DNA from 3 places in the Streptomyces sp. NPDC051677 genome. Region 1 is predicted to be linked to each of the others. Evidence: riboswitches for the same ligand, from Rfam matches in the RefSeq annotation. Region 1 holds a riboswitch; each other region holds the start of a gene.
The links. Region 1 has a riboswitch for cyclic di-AMP ahead of ACIBAF_RS19045 (NlpC/P60 family protein). Riboswitches for the same ligand answer to the same signal wherever they lie in the genome.
Positions count from the first base shown of each region.

Region 1 (6,567 bases):
CGTCCTGCTCGACGTCCACCTGCCGGGCGGCGGCGGGGTCGAAGTGCTGCGCCGCTGCGCCCCGTTGATGGCCGACGCCGAGCAGCCGGTGCGCTTCCTCGCCTTGTCGGTGTCGGACGCGGCGGAGGACGTGATCGGGGTGATCCGCGGTGGCGCCCGAGGCTATGTCACCAAGACGATCACCGGGACCGACCTGGTCGACTCCATCTTCCGGGTGCAGGAGGGCGACGCCGTGTTCTCGCCGCGTCTCGCCGGGTTCGTCCTCGACGCGTTCGCCTCGACGGACGCGCCGCCGGTCGACGAGGACATGGACCGTCTCACCCAGCGTGAGCGCGAGGTCCTGCGGCTCATCGCCCGTGGTTACGCCTACAAGGAGATCGCCAAGCAGCTCTTCATCTCCGTCAAGACGGTCGAGTCGCATGTCTCGGCGGTGCTGCGCAAGCTCCAGCTGTCCAACCGTCACGAACTGACCCGGTGGGCCACGGCACGGCGGCTGGTGTGACGGACGGGGCGCCGCCGGGTGACGGTCACGGCTGAGGAACCGAGGCCTCAGACCACTCGGGTCGCGCCCGCGAACGGCATCTCGTCGATCGGTGCCACGCGCACCGGGGCCGACGGGTTCGGTGCGTGGATCATCTGGCCGTTGCCGATGTAGAGACCGACGTGGGTGATGCCGGAGTAGAAGAACACCAGGTCGCCCGGGAGGAGTTCGGAGCGGGAGATCCGCTGCCCGGCGCCGATCTGGGCGTAGGTCGTACGGGGGAGGGAGACACCGGCGGAGCGGTACGAGGCCAGGACGAGGCCCGAGCAGTCGAAGGCGTTCGGCCCGGTCGCGCCCCACACATAAGGGCTGCCGAGCTTGGAGTAGGCGTAGGAGACGGCGGCCGCCGCACGGGAGTTGGGGGCTTCGGCGGTGGTGGAGCCGGGTGCCTGGAGGTCGGCGCGGCCGGTCGCCGCGGCGCGTGAGGCGCGGTCGCCCGCGGCGGTGCCGCCCGCTTCCTCGCCGATCCGGGACCGCTCCGCCGCCGTCAGCTGGGACAGCAGGCGGCGTGCCGCGCCGAGCTTGCCGGTGATCGTTTTCTTGTGCGTCCTCAGCTCGGCCTGACGCGTCTTGAGCGAGGTCAGTTCGACGCGCGCGGCGCCGCGCAGCTGCTCGATCTCCCGCAGCTGTCTACGGACCCCGGCGACGGCGGCGGACTGGCGGTCGCCGGCCCGTTCGGCGAAGGCGGCGCCGTCCAGGTACCGGTCGGGGTCGTCGGAGAGGGCCAGCTGCACGGCAGGGTCGAGCCCGCTGCTGCGGTACTGCGCCGCCGCCATCGAACCCAGCGCCTCCCGCGCCGAGTTGAGCTTCTCCTCCTTGCGTGCCGCCTCGTCACGCAGGGTCGCCAGCCGCTGCTCGGCCGACTTCGCCTTCTCCTGCGCGCCGTTGTACTTCTCGGTGGCTTCCTCCGCCTCCTGGTACAGCTTGGCCACCTTCGCCTTGACCTGGGCCGCAGTCAGGTTCGGCTCGGCCTGTCCGGTCCCGTCGAAGGCCGTCGCCGTCGCCGCGCCCGCGAGGGCGAGGGTGAACGCCGTACGGGCCGTCTGGCCGCCGAGTGAGCGCTGTCGGGGCTTGCGGTGCGCTGCCACTGGGACTGCACGTCCTTTCGTACGACCGCCTCGTCCGTCCTCCGCACGGCTACCGGGTGACCGTCGTGGGGGGAGCGGACGGACGGCCTCGGGGAGCGGCTGACGCGTCCGGCGACGGCCCGCACGGGGGAGCGGGGCGCGCCGCCGGACTTCTCGGCGGTGATGGCCGACTGCCGCCCCTGGCCCGGGCGGCGGTGGGGAGCCGGTCACCTGGGGGAGGACGCTAGGCCGGTTTATGTCGCGTCGGTAACGCGAAGTACGGAAGTGACGTGAGCGGACTGCCGGGTGACCGTATGTGTCCGACAATCCGGGCCGGGTGCGTCGGGTTCGCGCGGCGCGCTGACCGAAGCGGTGATTCCGGGACATCTTCGGACCGGCGGGTGCTATGGAGCGCATATATGCACATGCCGTAGGGAGGGCCGGTGTCGGGCGGCTCGGAGGCGGCTGATTAGCATCCGGCTTCATGGACGTACTCATCCATCTTTTCGTCGGTCTGCACATCATCGGCATCGCCGCGCTCCTGGGCGGCTTTCTCACACAGATGAAGGCGATGGGCCAGGGCACGGCACGGTTCGTTCCCGCGATGCTGCACGGCGCGGCGACGATGCTGGTCACCGGCGTGATCCTGGTCGGCCTCAACCAGGCAGACGACCAGCACGTCAACAACATCAAGATCGGTGTGAAGCTGGCGCTGCTGATCGTGATCCTCGGCCTCGTCTATGTGAAGCGGGACGACGAGAAGGTGGAGAAGCCCCTGTTCGGCCTGGTCGGACTGCTGACCGTGGCGAACGTCTTCATCGCGGTGCTCTGGACCTGACGGAGGCACGGCCCGCGGCGAGTGCCAGAGCGGCGACGGTCAGCCACGCCGCCACCGCCACCCACAGCAGCACCTGCCCCGGTCCCTTGAGCGCCGGGACGTCGACGGCGGCGGCCACGGACAGGGTCGCCGCTGCTGTCATCCCGATCGGGAACACCGTCGCCCAACGGCGCACGTCGTAGCGCGGCCGGGGCCACCGCACCTCGGCCACGAGCAGGAGTGCGCACCAGGCCAGGTCGAGCACCAGCAGCGTGACGGTCACCGTGCGCAGCACGCCGGTGTCGTCGCCGTTCCACAGGTACAGGCCCCCGTCGTCGGCCGCGAGGAGTTTCGCCCCGGCGAGCGCCGAGATGGCGAGGGCGCCGCCCGCGATCCACTGGTCCCCGGGGCCCTTGGCCACCTGACGCAGGTCGAACAGGGCCAGGGCGCCGCAGTAGAGCGCGATCCCGAGCCAGAACAGCACGAGCGCGGTGTGCGCGAGCCAGGCCGCGGACTCCGCCTCGGCGAGGACCGCTCCGAGCACGGCGAGTCCCTGCGTGGCCACGCAGCACAGGAACACCGCCCCCGGCATGCCCCGCCGCCACCGCCGTACGACGGTCACGAGCAGCACGGGCCACAGCACCGCGGCCAGCGCCAGCAGCGCCTCGGCCAGGGTCCGCCGGCCGAGCGCGCAGACGCCGGTGCCGAGCACGGTCGTCGCCGCCACGGCGGTCAGCGCACCCGGCGTGCCCGCCTCGGCCAGCCACCGCTCGCGCTGCCGCAGCAGCCGGACGACGAAGTCCGCCGCCAGCGCCGCCCACGCCACGCCCGTCATCGCCAGGGTGACGCGGGACAGGACGTCGTATCCCGTGAGGTGCAGGCCGATCGACACGATCCCGGTCGCCAGCACCGCGGCCCCGGCCGCCGGTGGCCGCCGCGCCCACCAGAGGCGCAGAGCGGAGCCGGGAGAGGGCGCGGGCGAGGGACGAGCCGAGGAGCCGGGCATGCGCCCGATGCTAAGGAGCACGCCACACCCCACGAGCGGGGCACGCGCGCGGGCGGCCAGAATTACGCGCGGGTGCAGGCGCGGAGCAGGGGCGCGCGGGGAGGCCGTGAGCGCGGGGTGTCCGGGGGCGCGGGGTGTCCGGGGGCCCGTGCAGGCGCGGGTCGTGCCACGCCGCCGCTCAGCGTGGCCGGCCCTCGCCCCCGCCGGCGGCGAAGCCCACTGCCCGACTCCGCCTTCGCCTCCGCCTTCGCGAACGAACCCCACGCGCGCGTGCGCCCGCCGCGACGCTCACGCGCGCGTGTCCGCCACGCAGGCCACGCGCGCGTGCCCCACCGGAAGCGGCTCGCCTACGCGCGCACGTCTGTGCTCAAGCCGGGCGTACCACGCTGTGGATGATCGACTCGCCGGCGTAGTAGATCGACTCCTCGCGGACGTAGGCGCCCGGCTTCGGGGCGTGGATCATCATGCCGTTGCCTATGTAGACGCCGACGTGGCTGACGTCGTCGTAGAAGAAGACCAGGTCGCCGGGCTGGGCATCGGCGAGGGAGACCGTGGTGCCGGCGTTCACCTGGTCGTAGGTGGTGCGCGGGAGGGTGACGCCGGCGGCCTTCCAGGCGGCCTGGGTGAGGCCGGAGCAGTCGTAGGAGTCGGGGCCCGTGGCGCCCCAGACGTACGGCTTGCCGATCTGCGCGCGGGCGAAGGCGAGCGCCTTCTCGGCCTTGGTGGCGTACGAGGAGTCCGCAGGGGAGGTGGACCCGGTCCCGGTCCCGGTCTCCGTGCTCGACGAGCCCGCGCCGCTCTCCTGCTGCGCCGCGGCCTGGTCCGCGGCCTGCTGTCGGGCGAGTTCCGCCGCCTGCCGGGCGGCCTCCTCCCGCTTCTGCGTCTCGATCGCCGCGAGGCGGGCCTTCTCCTGGGCCGTCAGCTGGGACAGCAGCTCGCGCGCGTCGCCGAGCTTCTTCTGGACGGTGGCCTTGGCGGTCTTCAGGTCGCTCTGCGTGTCGGTGAGCGATGCGAGGCTCTCCGTGGCCTCCCGGCGCTTCTGCATCGTCGCCGACTGCTCGGTGACGAAGTCGTCGACCGCACCCTTCTGGCGGTCGGTCAGCCGGCTCATCAGCTGGTTCTGGTCGAAGTAGTCCTGCGGGGTGTCCGCGAGCAGGAAGGTCGCCGTGTCGGGGGCGGAGGCGCCGGTGCGGTACTGGGCCGCGGCATAGGAACCCAGCTCCTCCCGCGCCTCGTTGAGCTTCTGGGTGCGCTGCGCGACGTCGTCCAGGAGGTTGTCGACCCGCTTGCGCTGCTTGGTCGTCTTCTCCTTGGCGGCGTTGTAGTTCTCGGTGGCCGACTCCGCCTGGCGATAGAGGTCGTCGACCTTCTTCTCGACCTCCTCCAGGCTGGGCTTGCCGTCGTCCGACGGGGTCGCGTTCGCCGTCTGGGAGAGCAGGGCCACGGACGTGAGCGCGGCGGTGGCGAGAGCGGGCGTGCGGATGCCTGCCACGCGCGGGCCCGCGGAGCGCGGCTTGCGGTGCTGCGACGCCAAGGGAGGCGACTCCTTCCAGTGCTCCGCCTACCGGGTTAGCTGTCGGGTTCGGGCGGGTAGATCATCGGAAGGGTTGCCCTACGGCCGCCTCCCCGAGAGGGAGTTGGGCCGATTCACCCCAGGGTTTCGGTGGGTCCCCGGCTCCGGCTGGCGCGAGCGGGCGCGTCGGATTCGGCGGAGGCCGCGCGGCCCGGCGGGGTTCGCCGGTGCGGGTCGTACGGCCTGTCCGGCACGGTAGCCAACTCGTGTGGCCCGTGTGAAGGTTGATGGGTGATATGCCCGATACGTCTTCGTGACCTCGGGCTGTGGTCTCGTGCTTCGACCATGTCCGTCGCGGATCGTGACGGCGGTCTGCCGGAGGGTGAGTGGGGGATGTTTCCGGGAGGGCGGCCGGTTGTCAGTGGCGCCCCCTAGACTCGGAGAGCGATGAGCAGCCTCTTTGACGACAGCTTCCTGGCGGACCTCCAGGGCCCCCGCGCCCACGAGGACGAACCCCCGCCGCCGCCCGAGGACGATCACGGACCGGAGTCGGTTCCGGACGATCTGTTCGGCGGGAAGTTCGACGTGCCCCCGGACCGGGACGCCTACTACCGCGACGGCGCCCCGCGCCCGGCGCTGGACGCGGCGGCGCTCCTGGAGGGGCTGAACGAAAACCAGCGCGCGGCGGTCGTCCACGCCGGCACCCCGCTGCTCATCGTGGCCGGCGCCGGCTCCGGCAAGACGCGCGTGCTCACCCACCGCATCGCCCACCTGCTGGCCGAGCGCAACGTCCACCCGGGGCAGATCCTCGCGATCACCTTCACCAACAAGGCCGCGGGCGAGATGAAGGAGCGCGTCGAGCAGCTCGTCGGCCCGCGCGCGAACGCGATGTGGGTGATGACGTTCCACAGCGCGTGCGTGCGCATCCTGCGCCGGGAGAGCAAGAAGCTCGGCTTCACGTCGTCGTTCTCGATCTACGACGCCGCCGACTCCAAGCGCCTGATGGCCCTGGTCTGCCGTGACCTGGACCTCGACCCCAAGCGCTACCCGCCCAAGTCCTTCAGCGCCAAGATCAGCAACCTCAAGAACGAGCTGATCGACGAGGAGGACTTCGCCGCCCAGGCCGCCGACGGCTTCGAGAAGACCCTCGCCCAGGCCTACGCCATGTACCAGTCGCGGCTGCGCGAGGCGAACGCCCTCGACTTCGACGACCTGATCATGACGACGGTCAACCTGCTGCGCGCCTTCCCGGACGTCGCCGAGCACTACCGCCGCCGCTTCCGCCACGTCCTCGTCGACGAGTACCAGGACACCAACCACGCCCAGTACGCCCTGGTCAGGGAGCTGGTCGGCACCTCCGAGCACCCCGTCGACGTGCCGGTGAACGAGTACGACGTGCCGCCCGCCGAGCTCTGCGTCGTCGGTGACGCCGACCAGTCGATCTACGCCTTCCGGGGCGCGACGATCCGCAACATCCTCCAGTTCGAGGAGGACTACGCGGACGCGACGACGATCCTGCTGGAGCAGAACTACCGCTCCACGCAGACGATCCTGTCCGCCGCCAACGCGGTCATCGAGCGCAACGAGTCCCGCCGCCCCAAGAACCTGTGGACCAACGCGGGC
Region 1 is NZ_JBITCT010000014.1:175,575-182,141, forward strand. Features, by position in the region: gene ACIBAF_RS19025 (LuxR C-terminal-related transcriptional regulator) at 1-502, shown strand, start outside; gene ACIBAF_RS19030 (NlpC/P60 family protein) at 550-1,629, opposite strand; gene ACIBAF_RS19035 (hypothetical protein) at 2,093-2,446, shown strand; gene ACIBAF_RS19040 (tellurite resistance/C4-dicarboxylate transporter family protein) at 2,424-3,431, opposite strand; gene ACIBAF_RS19045 (NlpC/P60 family protein) at 3,799-4,965, opposite strand; cyclic di-AMP (ydaO/yuaA leader) riboswitch at 4,973-5,152, opposite strand; gene pcrA (DNA helicase PcrA) at 5,392-6,567, shown strand, end outside.

Region 2 (6,567 bases), on a different contig from region 1:
AGCGCAAGGCCGAGCTGATGACGCATCTGCTCAACATCGACCCGCCGGACCACACCCGGCTGCGCCGGCTCGTCAGCAAGGCGTTCACCCCGCGTCGGGTCGCCGAGTTCGCGCCCCGCGTCCAGGAGCTGACGGACCGTCTCATCGACCGGTTCGCCGCCGAGGGCGAGGCCGACCTCATCCACGACTTCGCCTTCCCCCTCCCCATCTACGCCATCTGCGACCTCCTGGGCGTCCCCCGCGAGGACCAGGACGACTTCCGCGACTGGGCGGGGATGATGATCCGGCACGGCGGCGGTCCTCGCGGCGGGGTCGCGCGGTCGGTGAAGAAGATGCGCGGCTACCTGCTGGAGCTGATCCACCGCAAGCGCGCCGGGCTCCCCGCCGAGCCGGCCCCCGGCGAGGACCTCATCTCGGGCCTGATCCGCGCCTCCGACCACGGCGAGCACCTCACCGAGAACGAGGCCGCGGCCATGGCCTTCATCCTTCTCTTCGCCGGTTTCGAGACCACCGTCAACCTGATCGGCAACGGGCTCCACGCGCTGCTGTCCCACCCGGAGCAGCGGGTGCGGTTGCAGGCGTCCCTCGCGGCCGGGCAGCGGGACCTGCTGGAGACCGGTGTGGAGGAACTCCTGCGCTTCGACGGACCCGTCGAACTCGCCACCTGGCGGTTCGCGACCGAGCCGCTCAGCATCGGCGGGCAGGACATCGCGCCCGGCGACCCCGTCCTCGTCGTCCTGGCGGCCGCCGACCGCGACCCGGCCCGCTTCACGGACCCCGACACGCTCGACCTCTCCCGCCGTGACAACCAGCACCTCGGCTACGGCCACGGCATCCACTACTGTCTGGGCGCCCCGCTGGCCCGGCTGGAGGGCCAGACCGCGCTGGCCACGCTGCTGACCCGGCTGCCCGACCTTCGACTGGCCGTGGATCCGGCCGACTTGAGGTGGCGCGGCGGGCTCATCATGCGGGGCCTGCGGACCCTGCCGGTGCAGTTCACTCCTGCGCACTCCGAGCGCACTTCTGACCACTCGTCAGCCGGAGTGTGACCATTCGGAGAAGCGAAGGTGACCGTCCCTCACCTCTGTGATCTTCACGTGATCTGCGCGGCATTAACTTGTGACAAGTGATCGTCTGCCGATACGTTCATGCGTCAGCGCGACGCGTCAGTCTCACCCGTCTCACCCGCCGCGCCGGTACTGCTGTCCAGAGAAAGGCCCCTCGCATGCTCTCCGGGAACGGTCGACACCGTCGCCCCCGCCAGGCCCCGGCGCTCCTCGTCGCGGCCGGAGTGACGGGCTCCGCCATCGCCATCCCGCTGCTCGCCGCCTCGGGCGCGAGCGCCGCCGACGGCACGGTGTGGGACAAGGTGGCGCAGTGCGAGACCGGCGGCTCGTGGAGCGCCGTCGACAAGGGCGAAGGCGAGTACGGCGGCCTGAGCCTCACCCAGAAGCAGTGGGAGACGTACGGCGGGCTCGACTACGCGACGCGCCCCGACCTGGCCAGCCGCAACCAGCAGATCGCCGTGGCGCAGAAACTGCTCGCGGCCGAGAACATCGGCGCCTGGGGCACCTGCGGGCTGACCTCCGGGCTCACCCAGGCGAACGGCGCGCAGAGCGTGGACACCGGCCTGGCGGACGACTCGTCCGACTCATCTGCTTCCTCCGGATTGTCCGACCTGTCCAGGGGGTTGTCGGGATCCTCCGGGTCGTCCGGCTCCTCGGGCTCCTCGGGCTCCTCGAACTCTTCGGGCAGCGGCGACGGTTCGGGCAAATCCTCCGGGTCGTCCGACTCGTCCGGTGATTCATCGAGTTCGCCCTCTGCGTCACCTTCGTCCCCTTCGCCCTCCTCGCCTTCCCCTTCCGCGGACGCAGGCAAGTCCGAAGGCTCCGGCGGCCAGGGCGACGCGCAGGCGACCGGCGGCTCGCCCACAGGAACCCCGAAAGCGGACGACCCGGACAAGTCGGTCCAGGATGCGGGCTCTTGGAGCCTCGTCGACACCGGCTCCCTCGGCTCGGGCCGGCATCGCGGCGCCACCGCAGACGAGAACACGACCAAGAGCGCCGACGACGCCGTCGGCGGCGCCACGACCGCCTCCGCCGGCCGGCATGCCGCGGCCACCTACGTCGTCCAGGAGGGCGACTCGCTCGCCTCCATCGCCGACTCCCTTGGCCTCGACGGCGGATGGCGCGCCCTCTACGCCGAGAACAAGGACCTCATCGGCGCCGACCCGAGCGACATCGCCCCCGGTCAGACCCTTGACACAGGGGTTGAATAGGGCGCAAAACCCAAGAAAAACAGCGGGAGTTCACGTCACATTTCGCGCCGAATGTCCGGTTTGGTGAAAGTGTGGGATGAGTCTCAGAAGCCCTGATCGTCTTTGAAATTCCGCGGATCGCGTGTCTACGGTCGTCCCGCTCGGCAACCCGAGCCCCGGCCGTCGCAACGCCGAATCCTGCCAGTGGCAGCCCGGGAACAGTCGTCGCGTCAAGCGCCGTAGGCAGGAGCGGGGGACCCAAGGTAAGCGCCGCACCGGGCAGTTGACCGGAGCGGCTTGGGGTGAAGTCGCGCATCGCGAAAGCGAGAGCGCGGCCGGGCAACTCAACCGGCCCGAACCCGACAGCTCACCTCGCAGGCGTCGGTGAGGGGATCCACCATGCTGTTTTCCGGTAAGGGCAAGCACCGCCGTCCGTCCAAGGCCACCCGCGTCGCCGCGCTGGCCGGCGTCACCGGTGTCGCCATCGCCGCCCCGCTGATGGCGGCCGGCAACGCCTCCGCCGCCACCGCCTCCGAGTGGGACGCGGTCGCCCAGTGCGAGTCCGGCGGCAACTGGTCCATCAACACCGGTAACGGCTACTACGGCGGCCTGCAGTTCTCCGCCTCCACCTGGGCCGCGTACGGCGGCACGCAGTACGCCGCGCAGGCCAACCAGGCCTCCAAGTCGCAGCAGATAGCCGTCGCCGAGAAGGTCCTCGCCTCCCAGGGCAAGGGCGCCTGGCCGGTCTGCGGCACGGGCCTGTCCGGCGCCGCCTACAACGGCAGCAGCTCCTCCGGCTCGTCGAGCAGCTCCAGCAGCTCCAGCAGCTCGGACAGCAGCGCCAGCACCCGCTCGACCGAGAAGCAGAGCACCTCCCGCTCCACCGACCGCCCGGCCGCCTCCAAGACGGTCACCACGCCGACCGGCAAGAAGGTCAAGAAGGGCGACGGCGAGTACAAGGTCGTCAAGGGCGACACCCTCAGCTCCATCGCCGAGAAGCACAAGGTCAAGGGCGGCTGGCAGAAGCTGTTCCAGCTGAACAAGGACATCGTCGAGGACGCCGACCTCATCTACCCGGGTCAGCAGCTGCACCTGAAGTGAGCCCCGGCTCCCCAGGGCAGGCTCAGAGAAGCCACAGCGCCCTCACACCCGAGGTCGGCACACTGAAGACCTCGTGAGGGTCACCCCCGTCCCCACGGGCTCCCCGCTCCGGTGCGTGTTCCCCCGTACGCACCGGGGCGGGGTTTCTCTATGCCCACTCTCCCCGCTCGCTCGCCCCCTCGCTCTCCCCGCTCGCTCTTCTTGCGCGCTCTCTTTGCCTGTTTGTCACCCGCTCTTTGTTCCGAGCGGGAACAATGTGTACCGTCAGTTCGTCCACAGGGCGGTCGGTCGGCTGCCGACGCCCCTCGGGCGGTTAGGCTCTAGTCGCAAGGCCCACGGGCCCCGCACTCTCAGCGTCACATCCCAAGAAGGAGATGCTCGTGCCGTCCATCGACGTCGTCGTAGCCCGGGAAATCCTCGACTCGCGAGGGAACCCCACCGTCGAGGTCGAGGTCGGCCTCGACGACGGCAGCACGGGTCGTGCCGCCGTCCCGTCCGGCGCCTCCACCGGCGCCTTCGAGGCCATCGAGCTGCGCGACGGTGACCCGAACCGCTACCACGGCAAGGGTGTCGAGAAGGCCGTCCTCGCCGTCATCGAGCAGATCGGTCCGGAGCTCGTCGGCTACGACGCCACCGAGCAGCGCCTGATCGACCAGGCCATGTTCGACCTGGACGCCACCGACAACAAGGGCTCGCTCGGCGCCAACGCCATCCTCGGCGTCTCCCTCGCCGTCGCCCACGCCGCCTCCGAGGCCAGCGACCTCCCGCTCTTCCGCTACCTGGGCGGCCCGAACGCGCACCTGCTGCCCGTTCCGATGATGAACATCCTGAACGGCGGCTCGCACGCCGACTCCAACGTGGACATCCAGGAGTTCATGATCGCCCCGATCGGCGCGGAGTCCTTCTCCGAGGCCCTGCGCTGGGGCACCGAGGTCTACCACACCCTCAAGAAGGTGCTGAAGGCCAAGGGCCTGTCCACCGGCCTCGGCGACGAGGGCGGCTTCGCCCCGAACCTCGGCTCCAACCGCGAGGCCCTCGACCTCATCCTCGAGGCCGTCAAGGAAGCCGGTTACGCGCCGGGCGAGCAGATCGCGCTCGCGCTCGACGTCGCCGCGTCCGAGTTCTACAAGGACGGCAAGTACCAGTTCGAGGGCAAGGAGCGCTCCGCCGCCGAGATGACGGAGTACTACGAGGAGCTCGTGGCGGCCTACCCGCTCGTCTCCATCGAGGACCCGCTGTTCGAGGACGACTGGGCCGGCTGGAAGGTCATCACCGACAAGCTCGGCGACAAGGTCCAGCTCGTCGGCGACGACCTGTTCGTCACCAACCCCGAGCGTCTCGCCCGCGGCATCGAGGAGGGCACCGCCAACGCCCTGCTCGTCAAGGTGAACCAGATCGGCTCGCTCACCGAGACGCTGGACGCGGTCGAGCTGGCCCAGCGCAGCGGCTTCAAGTGCATGATGTCGCACCGCTCCGGCGAGACCGAGGACGTCACCATCGCCGACCTCGCCGTCGCCACCAACTGCGGCCAGATCAAGACCGGCGCCCCGGCCCGCTCCGAGCGCGTCGCCAAGTACAACCAGCTGCTGCGCATCGAGGAGATCCTCGACGACGCCGCGGTGTACGCGGGCCGCTCGGCCTTCCCCCGGTTTCGCTCTGCGAACCAGTAGGCACAGCAAGGGCTGACCCTTACGGGGTTAAGCCTTAGCCAGTCGTACGTACGTCCCCGTACTCGGTCCCGTACCGTGTGCGGGGACGTACGCACGTGGGAGACGGGAGGCGGGGGAACATGGCCGTGAAGGACCGGGACCGGTTCTCCACCGCGACGAGGATCAAGCTGCTCGGGGAGCAGACCGCGGCCCGGGTCTACCGCTCCCAGACCAAACGCCAGGCCCGCCGCTCCCGCCTCACCGGCCGCGCCGCGCTGCTCGCCCTCGTCCTGTGCACGCTGATCGTCGCCCTGGCCTACCCCATGCGCCAGTACGTCTCCCAGCGCGCCGAGATCGCCGACCTGGAGCGGGAGAAGCAGCAGGCCAGCGAACGCGTCGAGCAGCTGCGCGACCTCAAGGCGCGCTGGCAGGACGACTCCTACGCCGAGCAGCAGATCCGGCAGCGGCTGCACTATGTGCTGCCGGGGGAGACCGGCTACGTCGTGATCGACCCGGACGCGGCCAAGCAGTCCCGCGCCGACCTCGGGGCGACCGACCGCCCCTGGTACACGAACGTCTGGGACGGCGTTGACAAGTCGGACGCCTCCCACCGCTGAACTGACAGAGAGACAATCCCGGAAGCATGGAAACGCCCCCGCCGACCACCCCGCGCACCGAGCCCACCGACGCGGACGTCGAGGCCTTCAAGCAGCAGCTCGGACGCCCGCCGCGCGGCCTGCGCGCGATCGCGCACCGCTGCCCGTGCGGTCAGCCGGACGTCGTCGAGACGGCCCCCCGCCTGCCCGACGGCACGCCCTTCCCGACGCTGTACTACCTGACGTGCCCGAAGGCCAACTCGGCGATCGGCACGCTTGAGGCGAACGGCGTGATGAAGGAGATGACGGAGCGGCTGCAGGCCGACCCGGAACTGGCCGCCTCCTACCGTGCCGCGCACGAGGACTACATCCGGCGCCGGGACGAGATCGAGGAGCTGAAGAACTTCCCCAGCGCGGGCGGCATGCCGGACCGGGTGAAGTGCCTGCACGTCCTCGTGGCGCACTCCCTGGCGGCCGGCCCTGGCGTGAACCCGCTCGGCGACGAGGCCCTGGCGATGCTCCCGGAGTGGTGGCGCAAGGGCGCCTGTGTGGTGCCGGTGCAGCAGGACGACGTGCAGGCGGCCGACCGGTGACCCGGGTCGCCGCCGTCGACTGCGGCACGAACTCGATCCGCCTTCTCGTCGCCGACGCCGACCCGGTCACGGGTGAACTGGTCGAGCTGGACCGCCGGATGACGATCGTCCGCCTCGGCCAGGGCGTCGACCGCACCGGCCGGCTCGCCCCCGAGGCCCTGGAGCGGACCTTCGCGGCCTGCCGGGAGTACGCGGCCGCCATCAAGGAGCTGGGCGCGCAGCGGGTGCGCTTCGTCGCCACCTCCGCCTCCCGGGACGCCGAGAACCGCGACGAGTTCGTGCGCGGCGTGCTGGACATCCTGGGCGTCGAGCCCGAGGTCGTCACCGGCGACCAGGAGGCCGAGTTCTCCTTCACCGGCGCGACGAAGGAG
Region 2 is NZ_JBITCT010000013.1:55,867-62,433, reverse strand. Features, by position in the region: gene ACIBAF_RS17445 (cytochrome P450) at 1-1,049, shown strand, start outside; gene ACIBAF_RS17440 (transglycosylase family protein) at 1,226-2,278, shown strand; cyclic di-AMP (ydaO/yuaA leader) riboswitch at 2,483-2,653, shown strand; gene ACIBAF_RS17435 (transglycosylase family protein) at 2,657-3,358, shown strand; gene eno (phosphopyruvate hydratase) at 3,733-5,028, shown strand; gene ACIBAF_RS17425 (septum formation initiator family protein) at 5,148-5,624, shown strand; gene ACIBAF_RS17420 (DUF501 domain-containing protein) at 5,651-6,196, shown strand; gene ACIBAF_RS17415 (exopolyphosphatase) at 6,193-6,567, shown strand, end outside.
Region 2: it holds a riboswitch for cyclic di-AMP, as region 1 does, so the genes downstream of both, ACIBAF_RS17435 (transglycosylase family protein) here and ACIBAF_RS19045 (NlpC/P60 family protein) in region 1, are expected to answer to the same signal.

Region 3 (6,567 bases), on a different contig from region 1:
GATCGCGGACGCGAAGACCATCATGCTGCTCCAATGGGCAGCGCTGGACGGCCCGTTCGGGCCCGCTCGGGGTCGCTGACGCCCGGTCCGGGATCGGCTCTGGCTCAGCGGCTCAGCCGACGTTCAGCCCCGTGAGGTCCCCCAGCGGCAGGGTGTGCTGGGTCTGCAGGACCTTCGCCCGCAGGTAGCGGACGTTGTGCGGGGTCGTGAAGACGCCCGTCGGGACCCGGTCCTGGACGTCGATGCCCAGTTCCCGCAGCTGGTCGGCCTTGTCGGGGTTGTTGGACAGGAGGTCCAGGCCCGTGATGCCGAGGGCGCGCAGCATCTGGGCGGCGGCCGTGTAGTCGCGGCCGTCCTCGGGCAGGCCGAGCGCGGCGTTCGCCTCGTAGGTGTCCAGGCCCTGGTCCTGGAGGGCGTACGCGTCGAGCTTGTTGTAGAGGCCGATGCCGCGGCCCTCCTGGCGCAGGTAGAGCAGGACGCCGCCCGTCGCGGCTATGCGCTCGACCGCCTCGCGCAGCTGCGGCCCGCAGTCGCACCGCGCGGAGCCGAAGACGTCGCCGGTCAGGCACTCGGAGTGCAGCCGGACCAGCGGGGTGGCGCCGGGCGCCGGCTCGCCGAGGACGACGGCGACGTGCTCCTGGCCGTCGGCGAGGCCGTGGAAGGTGACCAGTTCGGCGTCGACGGAGTAGCCGTCGTGGAAGCGAAGCGGTACCCGGACGCGGGCGCGCTGGGTGGCGGCGGGGGTGTCGGGCATGCGGGTCTCCCGGGTCCGGTGGTGAACGGTGGCACACGGTCAGTGTCTGCTTCAGATTTGAAGCAGTTCCGACGAATCGAGACCCTACCCTATGCTTTAAATTTGAAGCAACCGAATTGTGATGCGGCTCATGAGCCCCCGGACGCCTCGGAGGCTCAGGGTGCCTGGGGGCTCCCGGATGCCTGGAAACTCCCGGGCGCCTGCGGGCTCCCGGGCGCCTCAGAGTCCTCGGACGCCTCGTGGCCCCCGGACGCGTCGGAGCCCTCGAAGACCCCGGTGCTCCCGGAGCACGGCGACGACCGTCGGCGCCACGGAAGGTCCTCGGGCGCGGCCTCGTTGCTGTCGTCGCCCTGGAACCCCCGTACGACCTGCGTGAAGATCTCCTCCAGCTGCCCCACCTGTTCAGGGGTGAGGCGGGCGAAGACGGAGGCGCGGACGGTGTCGACATGCCCGGGCGCCGTCTTCTCCAGGACCGCCATGCCCTGGTCCGTCAGGACCGCGACACTCCCGCGCTTGTCCCAGCTGCAGTCCTCGCGCCGCAGCAGCCCGTCCTTCTCCAGGCGGGTCACCGCATACGTCAGCCTGCTGCGGGTGATCTTCAGCTGCTCCGCGAGCTCGGTCATCCGCAGGCGCCGCTCCGGTGTCTCGGAGAGGTTGGCGAGGATGGAGTAGTACAGGTGAGGCATGCCGGCCTCCTGCTGGAGCTGCCGGTCGATCGCGTCCTCGACGAGGAGGTAACCGGCGACGTATGCGCGCCAGGCGCGTTGCTCCTCGGGGGTGAGCCAGCGAGTCGTCATGCGACCAGTGTAGGTTTGTTTCAAAGTTGAACCAAGGGCCCACGTCAACCCACGTCAACAACCCACCTCCGCCCACGCCACCGGGGAGCGCGTCGATGCCGTACCCGTACGTCCTGCTGTCCGCCGCCGTCTCCCTCGACGGCTACCTGGACGACACTGCCCCCGAGCGCCTGCTCCTCTCCAGCCCCGCCGACTTCGACCGCGTCGACGAGGTACGGGCCTCCGTCGACGCCATCCTCATCGGCGCCGGCACCATCCGCGCGGACAACCCCCGGCTCCTCGTGAACTCCCCGGAGCGGCGCGCCGCCCGCGTCGCCGAGGGGCGGCCGCCGTACCCCCTCAAGGTCACGGTCAGCGGCTCCGGCGAGCTCGATCCCGCGGCGAACTTCTGGCACACGGGCGGCGAGAAGGTCGTCTGCACGACGGACAAGGGCGCCGAGCGGGCCCGCGCACTCGGCATCGCCGCGGACGTCGTCCCGCTCGGCCCCGAACTGGACTGGCGCCGCCTCCTCGAACATATGCACGATGTGCGTGGCGTGCGGCGTCTCATGGTCGAGGGCGGCGGCACCGTCCACACCCAGCTGCTCCAGCAGGGCCTCGCCGACGAACTCCAGCTCGTCGTCGCCCCGCTCTTCGTGGGCGACCCGGACGCGCCCCGCCTCTTCGGGCCGGGCGGCTACCAGGGCGGACGGCTGCGCCTGGTCGAGACGCGGCGCATCGAGGACGTCGTGCTGAACCGCTACCAGCCCACCGCCCCCGGCGCCGGACCGCTCGCCGCCGCGGCCGACCGCCACTGGCTGGCCCTCGCCTGCGAGCTCGCGGCCCAGTGCCCGCCGTCGCGGACCGCATTCAGCGTCGGCGCGGTGATCGTGGCCGCCGACGGCACGGAACTGGCCCGCGGTCACTCCCGCGAGGCCGGCGACCCGGTCGTGCACGCCGAGGAGGCGGCCCTCGCGAAGCTCGACCCCGCCGACCCCCGGCTGCCCACGGCCACCGTGTACAGCAGCCTCGAACCCTGCGCCCGCCGCTCCTCCCGTCCCTCCCCCTGCGCCCGCCTCATCCTCGACGCGGGCGTGCGCCGGGTGGTCACCGCCTGGCGCGAGCCCGACACCTTCGTGACGGAGGCGGACGGAACCGGGCTCCTGACGGCCGCGGGCGTCGACGTCCTCGTCCTTGCGGAGTTCGAGGCGCGGGCGAAGGCCCCGAACCGGCACCTGGAATGAGGCGGTGAGGGCGGGGCGTCAGGGGCGGCGGTAAACCGTGGTGTTTCGCGCCCCGGAAGTAGCGTAGACTGGAGTCACAACGACGCGGGGTGGAGCAGCTCGGTAGCTCGCTGGGCTCATAACCCAGAGGTCGCAGGTTCAAATCCTGTCCCCGCTACTGAAGGCCGAGGGCCGGAATCCGAAAGGGTTCCGGCCCTCGGTGCGTATCCGGGACTCCTCGGCGCCCATCCCGGGCATGTGGCTGGTTGGTTACTGTGCGTGCGCTGTGTTTCTGGACGTCCCTTCCGTCAACTCGCCCGTTTTTCACCGGTCATGGGTCGAAAGTCCCAGGCCGAAAATGTTGTTGATCAAGCAGAAGAGCTTGGAAACCGGCCCCCAGGTCTATTAACGTTCGATAACGCAGCGCGGTCGTCCCAGCCGTCACAAGAGTCGGCTCCGTGCGCACTGCCGAATCCCGCAAGGGAACCGGGGAACCACCACCTTGGGGTGAATCGCACGGAAGCCACCGTGAACTCGCGGAGTCCACGGCCGGTATACGCGCGTAGGAGACCTTCCCGCTCCGAACCCGTCAGCTAACCCGGTAGGCGACGGAAGGAAAGGAGTACGCCCGCGTGGCGTCCAACCGGCCTGCCCCAGAAGCCCCGTTCGTGCCCGCCCAGCGGTCCACCGAGACCTTCGGCTACGGCGACTACCGCACCGACGAGGGCCCCTGGGAGGAGTGGAACCCCACCGCGGAGTCCATTCGCCCGGTACGCGGCAAGCACCGTGTCGCCAAGCAGCGCGGCGGCGGGTTCGCCCGCAGCTCCACCGTCCTCGGCGTCGGCGTCATAGCCGCCGTCAGCGCGGGAGGCATGGCCAGCGCCAACACCGGCAAGGCCCCCGTCTCCATCTCCCTGCCGGACCTGCCGAACGTCGGCTCGCTCATCTCCGACGACGAGCCCGCCCAGGACGCCGCGCCGGCCCTGTCGAGCTTCGGCTCCGAGACGACCGCCGACGACAGCAGCCAGAGCGCCTCCGACGCCGGTGAGGCCCTGCGCAGCCGGATCATGGCGCAGGCCGAGTCGCAGCAGACCCAGATCGAGACCAAGGCCCAGGCCGCCGCCGAGGCCGCCGCAGCCAAGGCCGCGAGCGACGCCGTCGCCAAGGCCGAGCAGGACGCGAAGGCCAAGGCAGCCGCCGTCAAGGCGAAGGCCGCCGCGGAGGCCGCGGAGAAGGCCGAGGCCGCGCGCCTGGCCGAGCTCGCCAAGCAGTACACGCTGCCGACCTCCTCGTACACGATCACCTCGACCTTCGGTCAGGCCGGCTCCATGTGGTCCTCCGGCTACCACACGGGCCTGGACTTCGCCGCTCCCACCGGCACGCTCATCAAGGCCGTCCACAGCGGCACCATCACGGAGGCGGGCTGGGCCGGTTCCTACGGCTACCGCACCATCCTGACGCTGGACGACGGCACCGAGCTCTGGTTCTGCCACCAGTCCTCCATCAGCGTCAGTGTCGGCCAGAAGGTCGGCACCGGTGACGTGATCGGCCGCGTCGGCGCGACGGGCAACGTGACCGGGCCCCACCTCCACCTCGAGGTCCACCCCAACGGCAACTCCGACGGCGTCGACCCGATGGCCTGGCTGCGCGACAAGGGCCTCAACCCCTGAGCAGTCCCTCCGGGGAGCACCTGTCATACCCGTAGGACCGGAACACCCCTCAGGGCGGCCACTCAGGGCGGCCCCCTCAGGGGTGTTCACACGTTCTTTGCGTTGCCCATGGAATGGGTGTGCCGCCCGAGCCCGTTGATATGAAGCATGACTTCTCTTCGCAAGCTCGGCTCCTCCGACCTCGAGGTCTTCCCGCTCTCCCTCGGCGGCAACGTCTTCGGCTGGACCGCCGACGAGACGACCTCCTTCGCCGTCCTCGACGCCTACGCGGCCGCCGGCGGCAACTTCCTCGACACCGCCGACGCCTACTCGGCGTGGGTCGAGGGCAACTCCGGCGGTGAGTCCGAGACCATCATCGGCAACTGGGTGAAGAAGCGCGGCAACCGCGACGACATCGTCATCGCCACCAAGGTCAGCCAGCACCCAGACTTCCCCGGCCTGACCGCGGCCAACATCAAGGCCGCCGCCGACGCCTCCCTGCGCCGCCTCGGCACCGACCACATCGACCTCTACTACACGCACTTCGACAAGACCGAGGTGCCCGTCGCGGAGATCGTCGGCGCGCTCGACGAACTGGTGAAGGCCGGCAAGGTCCGCCACATCGCCGCCTCCAACATCTCCCCCGAACGCCTCCAGGAGTCCCTGGAGTTCTCCGACCGCGAGGGCCTGGCCCGCTACGTCGCCCTCCAGCCCCACTACAACCTGGTCTCGCGCGACACCTACGAGGGCGGCCTCCAGGACCTCGCCGCCCGCTTCGGCCTCGCCGCCGTCCCGTACTATGCGCTGGCCTCCGGCTTCCTCACCGGCAAGTACCGGCCCGGTACGACGGTGGAGAGCGCCCGCGCCGCCGGCGCCGCCAAGCACCTCGACACGGAGCGGGGCCAGAAGGTGCTCACCGCCCTGGACGAGATCGCACAGGCCCACGACGCCCAGGTCGCCACGGTCGCGCTGGCGTGGCTCGCGGCGCAGCCCACGGTGGCCGCGCCGATCGCCTCCGCGCGGACGATCGAGCAGCTGCCGGCGCTGCTGGAGGTGGCGGAGCTGCACCTGACGGACGCGGAGGTCACCAGGCTGACCCAGGCCTCGGCCTGAGCCCCTCCTACCCCCCTACTCCCCCGTACTCCTCCTGAGCCCTCTCCTGCCCCCTCTTACTCCTACTGGTCACGACTGGTAGGGGTTGGAGGCCGGATAGGGCTGTGCGGGATAGGGCTGTGCGGGATACGGCTGTCCCGGATGTGGCTGTGCGGGATACGGCTGTCCCGGATGTGGCTGTGCGGGATACCCGTAGCCCGATATGTGTGCTGCGGGATACCCGTAGCCCGGCGCGTGTGCCGCGGGATACCCGTAGCCCGGCCACTGCCCCTGGCCCGGCGCCTGAACCGGCCCCTGGCCGTACCCGTACACCCCGTACACCGGCCAGGGCGGCGCGGTCGCCCGGACCGGCGGGGCCGTTATCCGGGCGGCGTGGTCCAGCGCGGGCCGGGCGATGTCCTTGCGCCGCCACAGCTCGTTCAGCAACTCCCGCTCCCGTACGACGAAGTCGGCGTTCGCCCGCCCCCGCCGACCGCGGTGACGCAGGAACGCCAGGGACGTCGCGTACGCCTCGTACCGCGCCACCTCCCGCGCCGCCGGTTTGCCGAGGTGGCGGCCCGCGTACACCCGGGCCACGCGCCGGGCCCGCATCGAACCGAGCGCGAACGGCTCGGCCGGGGTGAGCCAGCCGGCGGCCGCGTAGGCGGGCAGTTCCTCGCGTACGGTGCGCAGTTCGCGTTGGCGCGTCCACACCACCAGCCAGGTCAGCAGTCCGAACGCGGGCACCATGAACGCCGCGTACACCGCGAAGAACCCGAACTCGCCGAACGTCGAGGAGCCGTTCCACAGGGCGTGCATGCCCATCGCGAGAAGCAGCCCGGACAGCGGGAGCAGCACGCGCCGCAGGTGCTGACGTTCCCCGGAGAGCGCCGCGACGCCGAAGCCGATGCCGGTCAGGACCGTGAACAGGGGGTGCGCGAACGGCGACATGATGACGCGTACGAAGAAGGTCGCGGCGGTGACGGAGGCGATGCCGCTGTCGCCGGTGAGCTGGTCAGTGCCGAAGGCGGTGCCGAGGTAGAGGATGTTCTCGGTGAACGCGAAGCCGGTGG
Region 3 is NZ_JBITCT010000052.1:7,440-14,006, reverse strand. Features, by position in the region: gene ACIBAF_RS40340 (NUDIX domain-containing protein) at 1-79, shown strand, start outside; gene ribA (GTP cyclohydrolase II) at 113-754, opposite strand; partial or broken gene ACIBAF_RS40330 (MarR family winged helix-turn-helix transcriptional regulator) at 1,039-1,551, opposite strand; gene ACIBAF_RS40325 (dihydrofolate reductase family protein) at 1,647-2,774, shown strand; tRNA gene ACIBAF_RS40320 (tRNA-Met) at 2,858-2,931, shown strand; cyclic di-AMP (ydaO/yuaA leader) riboswitch at 3,210-3,378, shown strand; gene ACIBAF_RS40315 (M23 family metallopeptidase) at 3,386-4,423, shown strand; gene ACIBAF_RS40310 (aldo/keto reductase) at 4,571-5,515, shown strand; gene ACIBAF_RS40305 (PrsW family glutamic-type intramembrane protease) at 5,585-6,567, opposite strand, start outside.
Region 3: it holds a riboswitch for cyclic di-AMP, as region 1 does, so the genes downstream of both, ACIBAF_RS40315 (M23 family metallopeptidase) here and ACIBAF_RS19045 (NlpC/P60 family protein) in region 1, are expected to answer to the same signal.